DNA from 3 places in the Vibrio sp. R12-SW3-ISO1 genome. Region 1 is predicted to be linked to each of the others. Evidence: predicted binding sites of a transcription regulator. Region 1 holds the regulator's gene; each other region holds the start of a gene.
What was found. Region 1 encodes MetJ, which represses methionine synthesis genes. Its sites were predicted from a motif close to TTAGACNTNTANANGTCTAA; they were not measured.

Region 1 (5,158 bases):
GCCTAGGGTCTGGCTCGGTTAAGCCTTGCTGCCACGCTAAATCGACTAACTCGGCAAACGGTACGCTGCCATCATATTGTTGGAACAACCAAGAGAGGGTGCCAGAGAAAATCCCTGAGACCGCATAGACGACATCGCCACTTTCACGCAAATCGCGCACAGTGTGGTTGATCGGCAAGCCTGCTCCAACGGTGGCATTGTAGAGCCAATGGCGGTTTATTTTGGCAAACGCATCTTGGACTTGGTGGTAGTAAGCACTTGAGGCAGAGCCGGCAACCTTATTGGCAGAGATAAGATGCATGCCTTGCTCGGCGATATCGAGGTAGCGCTCAGCCAACTCTTTACTCGCCGTCACGTCGAGTACGACCACATCGTCATAGCCCTGAATCGCACCGAGGCGCTGGATCCACTCGCCTTGCTGATAAGGGATAGACTCTTCATCGAAATGCTCACTGACCGCACTAGGATCGATGCCTTGGTCATTAAACCAATAGGTTTGGCTGTCGATCACCGCCACGAGCTCAAAACTCATTCCACGACGCTTTTCTAGCTCTGCTTTTTGTTCTGCAAACAGGGTTAACCAACTGGAGCCAATGTTGCCTTTGCCGCATAGGGCGATGCCGACTCGTTTTTGTGCTTGGAAAAGTTGGTTGTGAATCGCCTTAACGAGTGGTTCGGTTTCGGTGCGGCGTAAGACAGCCACCAAACTGAGACCGGAACGAGATTCAGAGATGAACTCGACAGGCGATGACTTGAGCTTCTGGTAAAAGCCGTAACAGTGGTTGGCGTTGTTGGTGACACCAGCGCCCACCGCAGCGACAAGGGCGTAGCCCTCCTTGAGTTTAATTTCTGCTGCGATGGCGGAATCTTGTAAGAAGCCTAAAGCGCCCCCTGCAATTTCCGAGGTATAAGCAAGGCGTAATGAGTGCTTATCCGCTTGGACTTCATAAGTCAAAGGTTCAAGTTGGGCGCGTTTCAAACTGCTCAGCACTTCTTTTTCCATGCGATTGAAATCATGGCCAGAGGCGAAGTTTAACTGAATCAACAAGACGTCATTGAGTGAGGAGATGATCTTGGCACCACGCCCAGACGCGAGGACGCGCTCAATGCGGCTAGAGCCAGATTCGGGGTCGTAGCTGCAGCGCAGGTGCAAGTCCATCGTACTTTGAGCGACAGGCTGCAAGGTACGGCTATGCAGCACGGGGGCGGCAAGGCGTGCCAGTTCACTTGCTTCATCAAGTCGCAATAGGGGCAGAAGACAAGCATCACTGACAAGGCGAGGGTCTGCGCTGTATACGCCAGCAACGTCGCTCCAAATCGTCACGCGACTGACCTCTGCGAGCGCGCCAATCACGGTGGCAGAGTAATCGGATCCGTTTCGGCCAAGCAGCACGGTTTGGCCTGCTTGGTTTTGCGCCATAAAGCCGGTAAACACCAGACGACGCTGTGAGTGTTGCGCCAAAATTTCCTTCAGTAGTGGGTAGGACTGACCACGATCCACTTCAGGTTGCGTGCCGGTTTCTGCCCGTAAGAAAGTGCGAGAGTCTTGCGCGATGGCTGGTAAACCCGCTTGATTCAATAGCGCGGCGAGCAGTCTTGAGGACCACATTTCACCGTGGCCAAGTACCGCAGCTTGCTCCGCCTCGCTTAACGGGGCGCTTAATTCGCCGAGGGTGGTGAACTCGTCTTTGAGCGTCGCTAGCATGTGCGCTTGTTCGTCGTCACTGTCAATCAAGGCTTCGATAAGCCCTGTTTGGAATTGTCGTACCGACTGCAACGCTTCATGGGCAAGGCGGCCATCTTTATAGAGCGCCTCGGTAAACTCAATCAAATGATTGGTGGTTTTACCGGCCGCTGAGACAACGATCAGATCATCGCTGCCAGAGTATTCCTTGAGTATGGTGACTACCCGGCGGTAGCACTCCGGATCCGCTAAGCTGCTACCACCAAATTTATGCAGTTGACGCGATGTCGTCATTACGCGGACTCCTTCACACAGTTAAAGGCTTGCTTGAGATCGTCAATCAGGTCATCGGCATCTTCAAGACCGACAGACAGACGCAGCAGTTGCTGAGAGACACCTGCCTCGGCCAACGCCTCTTCGCCCATCGCACGGTGGGTCATTGACGCTGGGTGACAAATGAGGCTTTCTACGCCGCCTAGCGATTCTGCAAGCGAGAAGAGTTTCAACTCACCGACAAACTGTTTCAGTTCTTCAAAGCTGCCAGCGAACTCGAAGCTGAGCATAGAACCAAAGCCTGATTGTTGTTTCTTGGCGATGTCATGACCAGGGTGATCCGGCAAGCTTGGGTGATAGATGCGGCCAACTAGTGACTCTGTTTTCAGAAAGTCGAGAATGTTTGCCGAGCTTTGTTCGTGCACCTTCATTCGTGCGCCCAACGTGCGGATGCCACGCAGCGTCATGTAGCTATCAAACGGCGTGCCGGTGGCCCCAATGCAGTTGCCCCACCAAGCCAGTTCTTCAGCGTGCGCTTTGGTTTTGGTGATCACCACGCCGCCAATCACATCGGAGTGACCGTTGATGTATTTGGTGGTTGAGTGAATAACGAAATCCGCACCCAGTTCGAGTGGCTTCTGGAAAATCGGGGTTAAGAAGGTATTGTCAACCGCGACCAGTGCGCCGACTTGTTTCGCTTGCTGGCAGGCTTTCTCGATATCCACCACACGCACCAAAGGATTTGATGGCGTTTCCAACAGGATAAGCTTGGGTTTCTGGTTGATGGCGGCGGTCAAGGCTGCGTCATCGGATTGGTCGACGAACAACACGTTGAAGTCGCCCTTTTGCGCGCGGGTATTGAAGAGTCGATAGGTGCCACCGTAGCAATCGTGTGGCGCGACAATCAAATCATCTGGACCGACAAACGCAGAGACCCAAAGGTTGAGCGCTGAGGTGCCACAATTGGTCACTACAGCGCCTTCTCCACCTTCTAACTCATACAGCGCCGTTTCAAGCAGGCCACGGTTCGGGTTACCAGAACGCGTGTAATCGTATTTCGGCACTTCACCAAACGCCGGAAAGCCATAATTGGTCGAGAGATAAATAGGGGGAACGACAGCGTGATGTTGGGTGTCTGACTCGATACCAGTACGTACCGCGATGGTGGCGGGTTTGCGCGTGCTCATAGCGTTTTCCTTGCGAACAGTAGTGACTTGTTTTAGGGAATGCGATATACCTGTTGCTTATCAGGTGTATCCGGCACCCAATGTGGTGTAGTGCTGCGACACACTCACAGTTTGGGCCGATTCACTCCTATCGCCAACCACTTTACTTCTCATTTTTTAAGACGTCAACACTTCTAGACGTCTATATGTCTTTGCTTGTAGCCATAAATACCGTTAAAATTGTGGTTTAAACACTCATACGCAAATATAAAGGTGCGCAATGGCAGACTGGAATGGCGAATACATTAGCCCATACGCAGAACACGGTAAGAAAAGTGAGCAAGTGAAAAAAATCACGGTCTCCATCCCACTTAAAGTCCTTAAGGTATTAACAGACGAGCGTACGCGCCGCCAGATCAACAACCTGCGTCATGCCACCAACAGTGAGTTGTTGTGTGAAGCGTTCTTGCACGCTTACACAGGTCAACCATTACCGACGGATGAAGATTTGCGTAAAGACCGTCCAGATGATATTCCCGCTGAAGTGAAAAAGCTGATGACGGAGATGGGGATTGAGTTTGAGGCGTTTGACGACTAACGCTGGCCCTGTTTTGCACCGAATTTGAATGCAAAAGCCGCTGACATCGTCAGCGGCTTTGTTGTTTTTGCTCAGCCAGAGACAAAGGTCGTGGCTGGTAGTGGGCGTCAAGGTTACTCGATATCCATGTAATGGTCAGGCAGCTCAATGCGTGCCACCCCGGATTCTACCGCGGCTAACGCGACCGCTTTGGCGACGCGGGGGAGCAGTCTTGGGTCCATCGGTTTTGGAATAATGTAGTCTGGGCCAAACGAGAGTGAATCCACACCCGCGGCGGTCAGAACATTGGCAGGGACCTCTTCCTTCGCCAGTTGACGGATCGCTGCTACGGCAGCGAGCTTCATCTCATCGTTGATCTCGCTAGCACGTACATCCAGTGCGCCACGGAAAATAAACGGGAAGCAAAGTACGTTGTTGACTTGGTTCGGGTAGTCACTGCGACCTGTACCCATAATAAGGTCATTGCGTACATCATGAGCGAGCTCAGGTTTGATCTCAGGATCTGGGTTAGAACAGGCAAACACGATGGGTTTGTCGGCCATCAATTTAAGATCATCTGGCGATAACAGGTTAGGACCAGAAACGCCAAGGAACAGATCGGCGCCTTCGATGACATCTTGCAGCGTACGTTTGTCGGTGTTGTTGGCAAACAGTTGTTTGTATTCGTTGAGATCATCACGTCGAGTGTGGATCACACCTTTGCGATCCAGCATGTAAATTTTCTCGCGCATCGCGCCGCACTTGATCAGCAGCTCCATACAAGCGATGGCAGCCGCACCGGCGCCCAGACAGACAATCACGGCGTCTTCCAGTTTTTTACCTTGCAGCTCAATGGCGTTTAGCATGCCAGCAGCCGTCACAATGGCGGTACCGTGTTGGTCATCATGGAAGACTGGCACATCACAGCGCTCAATTAATTGTTTTTCGATTTCAAAGCAGTCTGGCGCTTTGATGTCTTCTAAGTTGATGCCGCCAAAGGTATCCGCGATGTTGGCGACCGTGTCGACAAACTCATCGATGGTGCGATGTTTGACTTCGATGTCGATGGAGTCCAAACCTGCAAAGCGCTTAAACAGCAGGGCTTTGCCTTCCATCACGGGCTTTGATGCCAGTGGGCCAAGATTACCTAGGCCAAGAATCGCTGTGCCGTTGGAGATCACTGCCACCATATTGCCTTTTGCAGTGTACTTATAGACATTATCGGGGTTTTGAGCGATCTCTCGTACCGGCTCGGCCACGCCTGGGCTGTAGGCGAGCGCGAGATCTTGCGCGGTTTCTGCTTGGGTGGTCAGCTCGACAGAGATCTTGCCTGGTTTTGGAAAGGCATGGTAGTCGAGCGCTTTTTGGCGAAATTGTTCTTCAGGGGTCAGGTCTTGACGGTGGTCATCAGGCATAGAAATAGGTACTCGTTAAAATGATTCAGCACAAAGGGGGTTA
Region 2 (5,158 bases), on a different contig from region 1:
CTTCTTTTGCGACTTTTAGGATTTGCTCGCACGGCACCATCACACCTAAGTCGATAATTTCGTAGTTATTACACTGCAGCACCACACCAACGATGTTTTTACCTATGTCGTGAACATCGCCTTTTACGGTCGCCAGCAGAATCTTACCGTTGGTCGAGCCGGCTTGTTTCTCTGCATTAATGTACGGCTCTAGGTGAGCCACGGCTTGCTTCATCACACGCGCGGATTTCACCACTTGAGGAAGGAACATTTTCCCTTCACCAAACAGGTCTCCAACCACGTTCATGCCATCCATCAGTGGCCCTTCGATGACCTCAAGAGGCTTGCTCGCATTGATTCGCGCCTCTTCTGTATCGTCAACAATAAACTCGGTGATGCCTTTCACTAGCGCATGTTCCAAACGCTTTTCAACAGGCCATGTTCGCCATTCCAGTGCTGAGGCATCCTCTTCTTTGCCGACCCCTTTTTCGGCGTATTCGCCGGCAATATCCAATAAGCGCTCGGTGGCATCAGAGCGGCGGTTAAGCACCACATCCTCTACCGCTTCACGCAGCTTGTCTGGAACGTTGTCGTAAATTTCTAACTGACCGGCGTTGACGATGCCCATGTCCATGCCGTTCTTGAAACAATGGTAGAGGAACACCGCATGAATTGCTTCGCGTACATAGTTATTACCGCGAAACGAGAACGACACGTTGGATACGCCACCTGAAATCATCGCATACGGCAGATCGCGTTTGATGTCTGCTACGGCTTCAATGAAATCGACGGCGTAGTTGTTGTGCTCTTCAATACCGGTGGCCACCGCGAAGATGTTCGGGTCAAAAATGATGTCTTCCGGTGGGAAGCCCACTTCGTCAACCAAAATACGATACGCGTTCGTACAGATTTGGAGTTTGCGTTCACGCGTCTCCGCCTGACCCACTTCATCAAACGCCATCACAATCACAGCGGCGCCGTAGCGTCGGATCAGCTTGGCCTGCTCAATGAATTTCTCTTTGCCTTCTTTGAGCGAGATCGAGTTAACGATGCCTTTGCCTTGGATGCATTTCAGACCCGCTTCAATCACCTCCCACTTCGACGAGTCGACCATAATCGGCACACGGGAGATTTCAGGCTCAGAGGCGCACAAGTTAAGGAAGCGCACCATACAGGCCTGCGCATCAAGCATGCCTTCGTCCATATTGATATCGATGATTTGTGCGCCGTTTTCCACTTGCTGACGTGCCACTTCCAGCGCTTCATCATACTGCTCTTCTTTAATAAGACGCTTGAATCGTGCCGAGCCCGTGACGTTAGTTCGCTCGCCGACGTTAATAAATAGCGTCTCTTTCTCAATAGTGAGCGGCTCTAACCCTGACAAACGGCACGCGACGGGGAGCTCTGGCAGCGCGCGCGGTGTTACACCATCGACCACACGAGCCATTTCACGAATATGCTCTGGTGTGGTACCACAACAGCCACCAATTAAGTTAAGAAAGCCGCTTTTCGCCCACTCCTCAACATGTTGCGCCATCTCTTGTGGCGACAAGTCATACTCACCAAACGCATTCGGCAAACCGGCGTTTGGGTGCGCCGAGACAAAAGACTCCGCAATACGCGAGAGTTCATCGACGTATGGACGCAATTCATCAGGGCCAAGTGCACAGTTCAAGCCAAACGATAACGGTCTAACGTGACGCAGTGAGTTGTAAAAAGCTTCGGTAGTCTGACCAGAGAGCGTACGTCCAGAGGCATCGGTAATCGTCCCTGAAATCATCACAGGCAGGGTAATGCCGAGCTCTTCAAATACGCTATCAACGGCAAACGCACACGCTTTGGCGTTGAGGGTGTCAAAGATGGTTTCGATAAGAATCAGATCGCTGCCGCCTTTGATTAGGGCGCGAGTCGACTCAGAGTACGCCTCGACCAACTGATCAAAGCTGACGTTGCGATAACCTGGGTCGTTCACATCAGGAGAGATGGAACAGGTGCGGTTGGTTGGGCCCAATACGCCCGCGACATAGCGAGGTTTGTCCGGCGTTTTTGCCGTCCATTCATCGGCCGCCTCACGTGCAAGTTGGGCCGCTGCGAAGTTAATCTCTTCGCTTAAACTCTGCATGTCGTAGTCGGCCATCGCAATCGTGGTGGCATTAAAGGTATTGGTTTCGAGAATATCCGCACCGGCTTCTAAATAGGCGCTGTGGATCTCTTTGATCAATGTAGGCTGAGTCAACACCAACAGATCGTTGTTCCCTTTTAAATCACAATGCCAATCGGCGAAACGCGTACCACGATAGTCTTGCTCTTCGAGCTTGTAACCTTGGATCATGGTGCCCATGCCACCATCGATCAAAAGTATCCGTTGTTGCAATTGCGCTTCGATTTGCTGCCTTACATTACTTCCCACAGTACTGCCTCATTCCTTTCGTTATTTCCCCATCCTATCACAGATCAAAAAGGAGTCTAGACGTCTAAACGGTAAAAATACGTCTCACACCACGGGTAAAAATCATTTGCTATTTGAACAAGTCAGTAACAAAATTCTTGTTCATAATTTGTTACATACTGGAACGCTCATGTCAGTCTACTACACACTCTGCTTTTTATCGGCTGCTGCAATGCTGATTGCCTTTGTAAACAGCAAGATAGGTAAAATGCAGACCACCATCGCCATCACTGCGGGCTCTATGGTGCTGTCGTTACTCATTTTGGTTGCAGGCCAAAATGATTGGTTCCAACTGACAGAAATTGCGTCAAAGACGGTCGCCAGCATCAACTTCGAAGATTTTTTGTTGAAAGGGATTCTCGGCTTTCTCCTCTTCGCTGGCGGATTGGGCATCAAACTGCCCAACCTTAAAGATCAAAAATGGGAGATCACTGTCTTAGCCTTGGGCGCCACGCTGTTTTCGACGTTCTTCATCGGATTTGGTCTTTATGCTTTTTGCCAATGGCTGCACATTCCGTTTGATCTGGTGTACTGCTTACTCTTCGGGGCACTGATCTCTCCGACGGACCCGATTGCCGTGTTAGCGATCGTCAAAAAGCTCGATGCCCCCAAACGTATCTCGACCCAAATTGAGGGAGAGTCCCTTTTTAATGACGGCTTCGGCTTGGTCATTTTCGTCACTCTTTACACTATCGCTTTTGGTCACGACACGCCGACACTGGGCAGCGTCACCTTGCTGTTCGTACAAGAAGCGATGGGTGGCATTGTGTATGGCTTTGCCCTAGGGCTGTTGTTCCACTACCTTATCAGCGCGACCGACGATCACTCTATGGAGCTGCTGCTGACCATCGGCATTCCCACTGCAGGTTATGCCTTTGCCGAGATTTTGCATGTGTCGGGCCCGTTAGCAATGGTGGTATCTGGAATCATGATCGGTAACTGGACGCGCTTTATCGGCTTTTCAAAAGAGAGTGAAGATCACCTCGACCATTTCTGGGAGCTGATCGATGAATTCCTTAACGGGGTCTTGTTCCTTTTGATCGGTATGTCGATGTTGCTGTTTGAATTCCATCAAGAAGACTGGATCATGATGGCGGTCGCCGTTCCTTTGGTCTTGCTTTCGCGTTATCTGAGCGTGTTTTTCTCTTACGTAGGGTTTAAGCGCTATCGCACCTACAACCCTTGGTCCATTAAAATCCTTACCTGGGGCGGCCTAAGAGGTGGATTAGCGCTGGCCATGGCACTCTCCATTCCCTCTGGCATTTGGGTCATTCAAGATAAGCTCATTGACGTTAAAGAGATCATCTTGGTTATGACTTACTCTGTGGTGGTATTTTCCATCTTAGTGCAAGGCTCTACCATTACCCCAATGATAGAGAAAGCCAAACGGGCAGAGAAACAGGCCTAGTGCCCGCAGCAGTGTGCATCAATGCCAGCAAAATACGCTGGCATTTTTCTACCTGTATCGGATAAATGACATCCGATTGCAGCCATCGCCAAGCAAAATGTCTACTATAACTCATCGATAGGCGCCCCCATCTTTGGCTACGTTATGGAAAACCTCTCTTTAGACATTCGCACACTTAACTTCACGGTTATCGTCTTCTCCTTTATCTATTCTTCAGGCTTGTTCTTTTATCAAGCCTCGCAGAAACAAGTTCAAGGCCTAAACCGACTGGCCGCTGGCATCTTTATGATTGGCTTAGGGCCGCTGTTTTTAGGTTTTCGAGGAACCGCACCAGAGTGGCTGACCATAGTGCTCGCCAATACCCTCATCATGCTGGGTTTTCTTTTTACCGTGAAAGGCATCTGCGCGATTCGCGCCTATCACGCTAAAGGAGTGCGATGGTTAGAGGGGGCATTGCTGCTAGCAGGTCTACTGTTTGTTTTCTTTACCTATGTAACACCATCCATCAACGCCCGTATTCTTATCTTAAGCGCCTACCTCAGCGCCTCCTGTTTTTTCGCTGCTTGGGCACTGCTTAAGGGCGAGAAGGACGATGCCAAGTTTCCTCTTCTCATGATGGTGATCCCATTTGTCAGCTATGGCAGTTTTATGATGTTTCGCCTCGTCTATACCGCGCTGGGGCCTACAATTAGCAGTTATATGAGTTCTGGACTGATTCATGCCCTGACCTACCTATTCTGCATCATATTAATGGTTGCCATTAGCCTGAGCATGCTATGGCTCATCAATGCGAGATTGCTCGACTCCATCCATCAGTTGTCACAAAAGGATCCATTGACAGGAATCTATAACCGACGAGCGATGGACTCGTTACTGCCTTCTCTAGTTCGTCAATCGAAAGAGGAACATCTGCCCCTTAGCGTGATAATGACCGATATCGATAACTTCAAACAGATTAACGATGAGCTAGGGCATCTGGTGGGAGACAAAACCATTGAGAAAGTCGCCAAGCTTATGCAGCACGCTCTACCAGACTCGGTTTTGGCAATACGTTTTGGCGGTGATGAGTTTATGCTACTGTTACCCAAGCACACAGCGGAAGAAGCGATTCAACAAGCAGAACTATTGAGGCAAAAGGTGGCGCTGAATCCTATCGTAAGTAGTGTTCATCTTGATTGCACCATGAGCTTTGGCGTCGCAGAACTCAAACGCAGTGACTCGGTGGATGACCTACTCTCCAATGCCGATGTTGCCCTCTATGAAGCCAAAAATGGTGGACGAAACCAAGTAGTTGTTGCCCAGTGACCGCAACCATTTGTTGA
Region 3 (5,158 bases), on a different contig from region 1:
CTGCGTAAAAATCTTGAAAAAGCCGGAGCGCTGGAAGTGCGCGTGATTGAGATGAGCCAAGGGCAGAAAGTGAGCCGTTTTATGGCTTGGACGTTTCATGATAAAGCCAAGCGCGCCACTTGGTTTGATACCAAACCCCGTTAACCACTGATACCAATAGATGAGGAGGGCATATGGAGTTTGAGATTTATATGCCCTGTGAGCCCAGTTGGATTTGCGATAGCTTTCTTGCGCTGTTCGCGGTGCTGCTGTTGTGGGGACTGGGTTATTTTGTGCTGATTTTGTATCGAGAATACAAAAAAATCCACAAACGAAAATGATCAGTTTATCCGTTCGAGAGCGCTTCTAACTGCTTACGATACTTCTCTTCTAACGCGCTGTTCCCGGCGCGCTCTTCCAACTCGACCAGTAGGGCCAATGAGGCTTGTTGCACGCCAAACTGCTGGTGGAAGTTCATCAAGCGTATTCGCGCCGATGTGTATTCACCTTGCTCTATTTCAAGTTTAGTAAGGCGCAGCAGCGAGGTGACACGGCGCGGGTCGTGATCCAATGTGCGTTTGAAATAACCCATGGCTTGTTCGGGTTTGCCCGCTTTCAATGCACAGAGTGCTGCATTTTCATAGCTGGCGGAAATCAGGTAGTAGTAGGGCTGCTCAATGGCGCGATTAAACAGTTGATCAGCCTGAGGATAGCGCTCTTGTTTGCATAAAAACGTGCCGTAGTTGTTCATTACATTACCGTTTCTCGGGTGCTGTCTCAGCGCCGTTTTATACAGTTTTTCAGCGTCCGCTTCTTCACCGACTTGCTCGAAATAGTGCGCCATCGCCAATTGTGCTCGGTAATAACTCTTATCGTGCTGAAGGGCTTTTTCCAGATTTTCGCGGGCTTTCACCATATCACCCTGCTGTAAGTAACCCATGCCAAGGGCTAAGCGTGCATCGGCTTTTTCTCGTGGGTTGGCATTGAGCTCAGGCTCAGCGTTATTGTCCACCGTGACACAGGCAGAGAGAAGTAACACCAAAGGAAGGAGAAGGGTACGCATATTCGTTCAACTTTTGTAGTTCAGTAACAGATAACAAGCTTGTGCTTTTTTATACCTGATCCCATCTGGTGTTTGCGCCGATGAGTGAGACTCTGCGAGGGGTTTATCAGTTTCTGAGTGTGGGCGGAAAAAGAATGCGAGCGAGGGCGCGCTTGCGCCCTCGTGTTCGGTGATTGGGTATCGATTTCGACACGTTAATCATCTTTAGTAAAGTTCGCTTCGCTGAAGTGATCCAAATCGTATGGCGTTTGCTGGTAGACACAGTAGTTCAACCAGTTGGCAAAAAGCAGGTGCCCATGACTGCGCCAACTTGCGCACGGTTTGTTGTCGGGATTGTTGTTGGGGTAGTAGTTGACCGGAATCGCCGGTTCCATTCCCTCGCTCAAATCGCGGATGTACTCATTGTGCAGGGTGTGTGAGTCATACTCTGGATGGCCTGTTACAAACACATTGCGCTTATCTTTGGTGGCCGCCAAGTAAACGCCAGCCACGTCTGAGGTGGCCAAGATGTCGAGATCCGTGTGCTCGGCGAGATACTCCGGTGAGAAATCGGCGTAGCGAGAATGCGGTGCTAAAAAGGTGTCGTCAAAACCACGCAGAATGGGGTGAAACTCGTGATGAATTTGATGTTGATACACACCGGAGAGTTTCTCTTTGCGAGTGCGCTTAGGCAGATTGTAGAGCAGCTTTAACCCTGCTTGTGCGGCCCAGCAGACGTATAAGGTTGAGGTGACGTGCTCTTTCGCCCAGTTCATGATGGTTTTGAGGTGGTCCCAATAAATCACGTCTTCAAACTGGACCAGACCGAGCGGCGCACCGGTGATGATCAAGCCATCGAAATTGCGTTTTTTGATCATCTCAAATTGACGGTAAAAGTTGTCTAGGTGCTCGGTTGGCGTATTTTTACTCGGGCGATCATCAATGCGCAGCAGTTCAATATCGACCTGCAATGGGCTATTGGACAAGAGGCGTAAAAATTGCGTCTCTGTCTCAATTTTTTTGGGCATAAGATTGAGGATCAACACCTTAAGTGGACGAATCTCCTGCGTAGAGGCACGCGATTCGCTCATGATGAAGATATTTTCCTGACGCAGTACATCAGTGGCAGGCAATTGATCGGGGATCTTAATTGGCACAGCTTTCTCCCTAAGCTCTGTTATGGACGTCTATACATCTAAACTTAACCCAATCGGTATGAGATGTCGATAGCATTTTTAGGCCAAATTGGTTTACTATCTGCGCCTCGAACTCGGTGAGACTATGTCGGCATAGCCGCAAGCAAATCAGCGGACATCAGCCGCAAGGGAGTAATAGAGCGGTGAAATTGACCTTAATTCGTGGTCTGCCAGGTTCTGGCAAAAGCACCCTAGCGAAAACATTGCCAGCGGTGCACCTTGAAGCGGATATGTATTTTATCGCTGACGATGGCGTTTACCGCTATGACAAAGCGAGAATTTCCGATGCGCACGAGTGGTGCAGAGCAGAGGTAAAACGCGCGCTGACCAACAAGCAGGACGTGGTTGTCTCCAATACTTTTGTCCAGCGCTGGGAAATCGCACCGTACTACCGCCTCGCCAAGCAATTTGGCGCTGAGTTTGTGGTGATGGAGTGCACTGGGCAATTTCAAAATATCCACGGCGTTGAGCGCAGTACAATCGAACAAATGAAAAAACGGTGGCAGACATGGCAAAGCGATCGCCCGTTGTTGAAATGACCTCTTACGGTATTTACGACCAATGGGACTCCAAATCAAAGCATCTTCCTAAAATACAAGCGTTTACCACTAAGGTTCCGGCTGACGAGGACGTCGAGTTTGGCTTTATCGTCAACATCAAAAAAGCCAAAGGTGCGCTGATTGAGTTTTGTATCGATCATCCCGGTATCTTAGGCAAAAAAGGCCAGACGTTAGCGCCTTTCACCGGCGAGTTGCACGTGGGCAGCAACGATTGGGATTTCTACTTGGGCGATACGATTCAACTGCTTCATCCAGACGGCGGTTTGGAGTCGAATTTGGGGCGTTGGCACATGAGCATCGAGATGGACGGACGCGTGATTGCGCAAAAGACCTTCGATGTGTATGGCCGGGATGAAAACGAGTTTTGGCGCCGCCGAGGTTTTTAAACGCGGCGCTCAAACGTTATCGCGGCGATGTTCACGCAATGCGCGCCAAGCCATGAGGCTCCAACCCAGTGCTTGCACCCACAGCAGTGCGTATTGCGCCGCGACTTGATGCCATTCTCCCCCCATCTGATTTAAACGCAAGAATGCTTGGATGGCGGGCGTACTAGGAAAAAGCTGTGATAACCAAACGATGCCATCGGGAATCGCTTCGAGTGGCCAGATAAACCCCGCACTAAAAATCAGCGGCATTGAACTGATTAATACCACTAATGTCACCAACTCTCGTCTTGGTACTACCGTACCTAGCCAGATGCCTATCGCGCAGGATGCCAATAAGAAAGGCAGCAATAGAGTGACAAGCTCGGTGAGGCTTGCCAACTGCGAGACGCCGTGCAAGCGAAAACTCGGCCCGAAGTAATAACCGCTTAGCACCAAGTAAATACTCGTCAGCAGCACCATTCGCCCCCCCATCAAGGCGAGAGGGCTGACGTTAGACCAATAGCCACGACCATGCTTTTGCGTGCCTTGCATCAACCCGGCCGCCATCGCCAGCGTTTGCTGCAAAATCAGCACAAACACCGCAGGCACCACGTAATCGACATAGCCCATTTGCGGGTTAAAAGTGGGTTTGAGGTTGAGCTTGGTGGGCGCGAAGTGATTGGCCGCTGCGCTCAGTGGCTCACCATCAACAAGCAATTTCGCCACTGTGGTTTGCGCCGCTAGCGTGCCACCCGCTTGCCCCAAGCCTTCGACAATGGTGCCGTAGACCAAAAAGTACGAGGCATCCCCCGCGTAAGCCAAGGTCGGGCTTTTACCTAACATCAGATCTTTATAGAAATGCTCTGGGATCACCAAAATGCCGCTAATATCGCCACTTAAAAAGGCCACTTTGGCCGCTTCTATGCTTGAGTCACGCCGCGTGATGTGCACTTGGGGTGTCGCATCTACCATGCGCTCTAGCTGATAGCTGGTTTGGCTTTTGTCCAAGTTCACCACGCTGATGATTTGCTCGCGTGGGGTTTGGTAAGAGTAGGGCATTGGGTAGAGAAACGAGTAAAACACGACGCCACCAAACACGGTGAGAAGTACCACAGGATTATGCAGCAGCGCCTTTAGCTCCGCTTTCAGCAGTGCGGTAAACGTCATGACTGGTGCTCCTTAAGTTCGGCACGCGCGTGCCTGTTGGTGTCATCTGCAGCGTTAATAGCACTGTTGAGGTGCTTGCGAGCGAGAAGAAGACACAGCAGCGCTGGCAGTAGGTAGCCAAGCAGTGGCGTCAGATGCATCAATGTGGTGAGCGCCGATGCGCCATAGCTGACTTGGCTCACCTGCGCTTCAATATAGTGACTGATGGGCAAGAGTGAGCGCCAAGCTTGGGCGAGCGGCGACATGTCAGAGACCGGGAAAGTGATACCCATAAAGGCAAAACTTGGCGCAGTAAACGCGCCGGCAAAGCTCATCGCTCTCGCGGGATCTAAGGTCAAAAAGAAGAACACACTGCCCATGGCCATACACGCGAGTATGGTCGGCACTTGCGCGGCGAACAACACCCGAAGGTCGCCTTGCATTGGCCACTGTAAGCCCGAATAAAACCAGACTAAAAACGCCACGCCTTGCAGCCAAAATAACGGAAAGTAGGGCAGTAAAGTGCGACACAGCGCCACGCCCGGCGAAGGCGCTAACCAACGCACTAGACCATGATCGCGTTGATTGGCGGCCAGCACTAACAGCGTGCTGACGACAATGACGATTTGCCACAGCGCTGGGATGATCGCGCTGACTAAAAACTGGGCGTAATTGGAATTCTTATTGAACAGCGGGGTGACTTGAGTCGAGACGGGCACAGCGTTGCCCATCGCAGAGAGTAGGGTTGTATTGCCATCGGTGAGACCCGCGAATGTGGCTAACTGCGCATTGAATGTCCCTTGCGCTTGGACAAACGCGGCGTTCATCAGTTTGCCAATCAAGATCGCTTGGCTGTTGTAAAACACACTG

Region 2: metH (methionine synthase) is a predicted target of MetJ. The motif match lies at 2,438-2,457, and genes of this name have one in related genera.
Region 3: metA (homoserine O-acetyltransferase MetA) is a predicted target of MetJ. The motif match lies at 2,201-2,220, and genes of this name have one in related genera.

Annotation. Positions count from the first base shown of each region.
Region 1 covers NZ_JCBDGK010000044.1:6,875-12,032, forward strand. Annotated here, with positions in the region: gene AC6R0R_RS13390 (bifunctional aspartate kinase/homoserine dehydrogenase II) at 1-1,978, opposite strand, end outside; gene AC6R0R_RS13395 (O-succinylhomoserine (thiol)-lyase) at 1,978-3,144, opposite strand; gene metJ (met regulon transcriptional regulator MetJ) at 3,404-3,721, shown strand; gene AC6R0R_RS13405 (malic enzyme-like NAD(P)-binding protein) at 3,835-5,115, opposite strand.
Region 2 covers NZ_JCBDGK010000058.1:2,387-7,544, reverse strand. Annotated here, with positions in the region: gene metH (methionine synthase) at 1-2,389, opposite strand, end outside; gene AC6R0R_RS18880 (cation:proton antiporter) at 2,559-3,836, shown strand; gene AC6R0R_RS18875 (GGDEF domain-containing protein) at 3,981-5,141, shown strand.
Region 3 covers NZ_JCBDGK010000046.1:21,958-27,115, reverse strand. Annotated here, with positions in the region: gene rlmF (23S rRNA (adenine(1618)-N(6))-methyltransferase RlmF) at 1-144, shown strand, start outside; gene AC6R0R_RS14105 (hypothetical protein) at 174-320, shown strand; gene pilW (type IV pilus biogenesis/stability protein PilW) at 326-1,042, opposite strand; gene metA (homoserine O-acetyltransferase MetA) at 1,237-2,178, opposite strand; gene AC6R0R_RS14090 (ATP-binding protein) at 2,361-2,756, shown strand; gene AC6R0R_RS14085 (DUF3859 domain-containing protein) at 2,726-3,163, shown strand; gene AC6R0R_RS14080 (ABC transporter permease) at 3,173-4,309, opposite strand; gene AC6R0R_RS14075 (ABC transporter permease) at 4,306-5,158, opposite strand, start outside.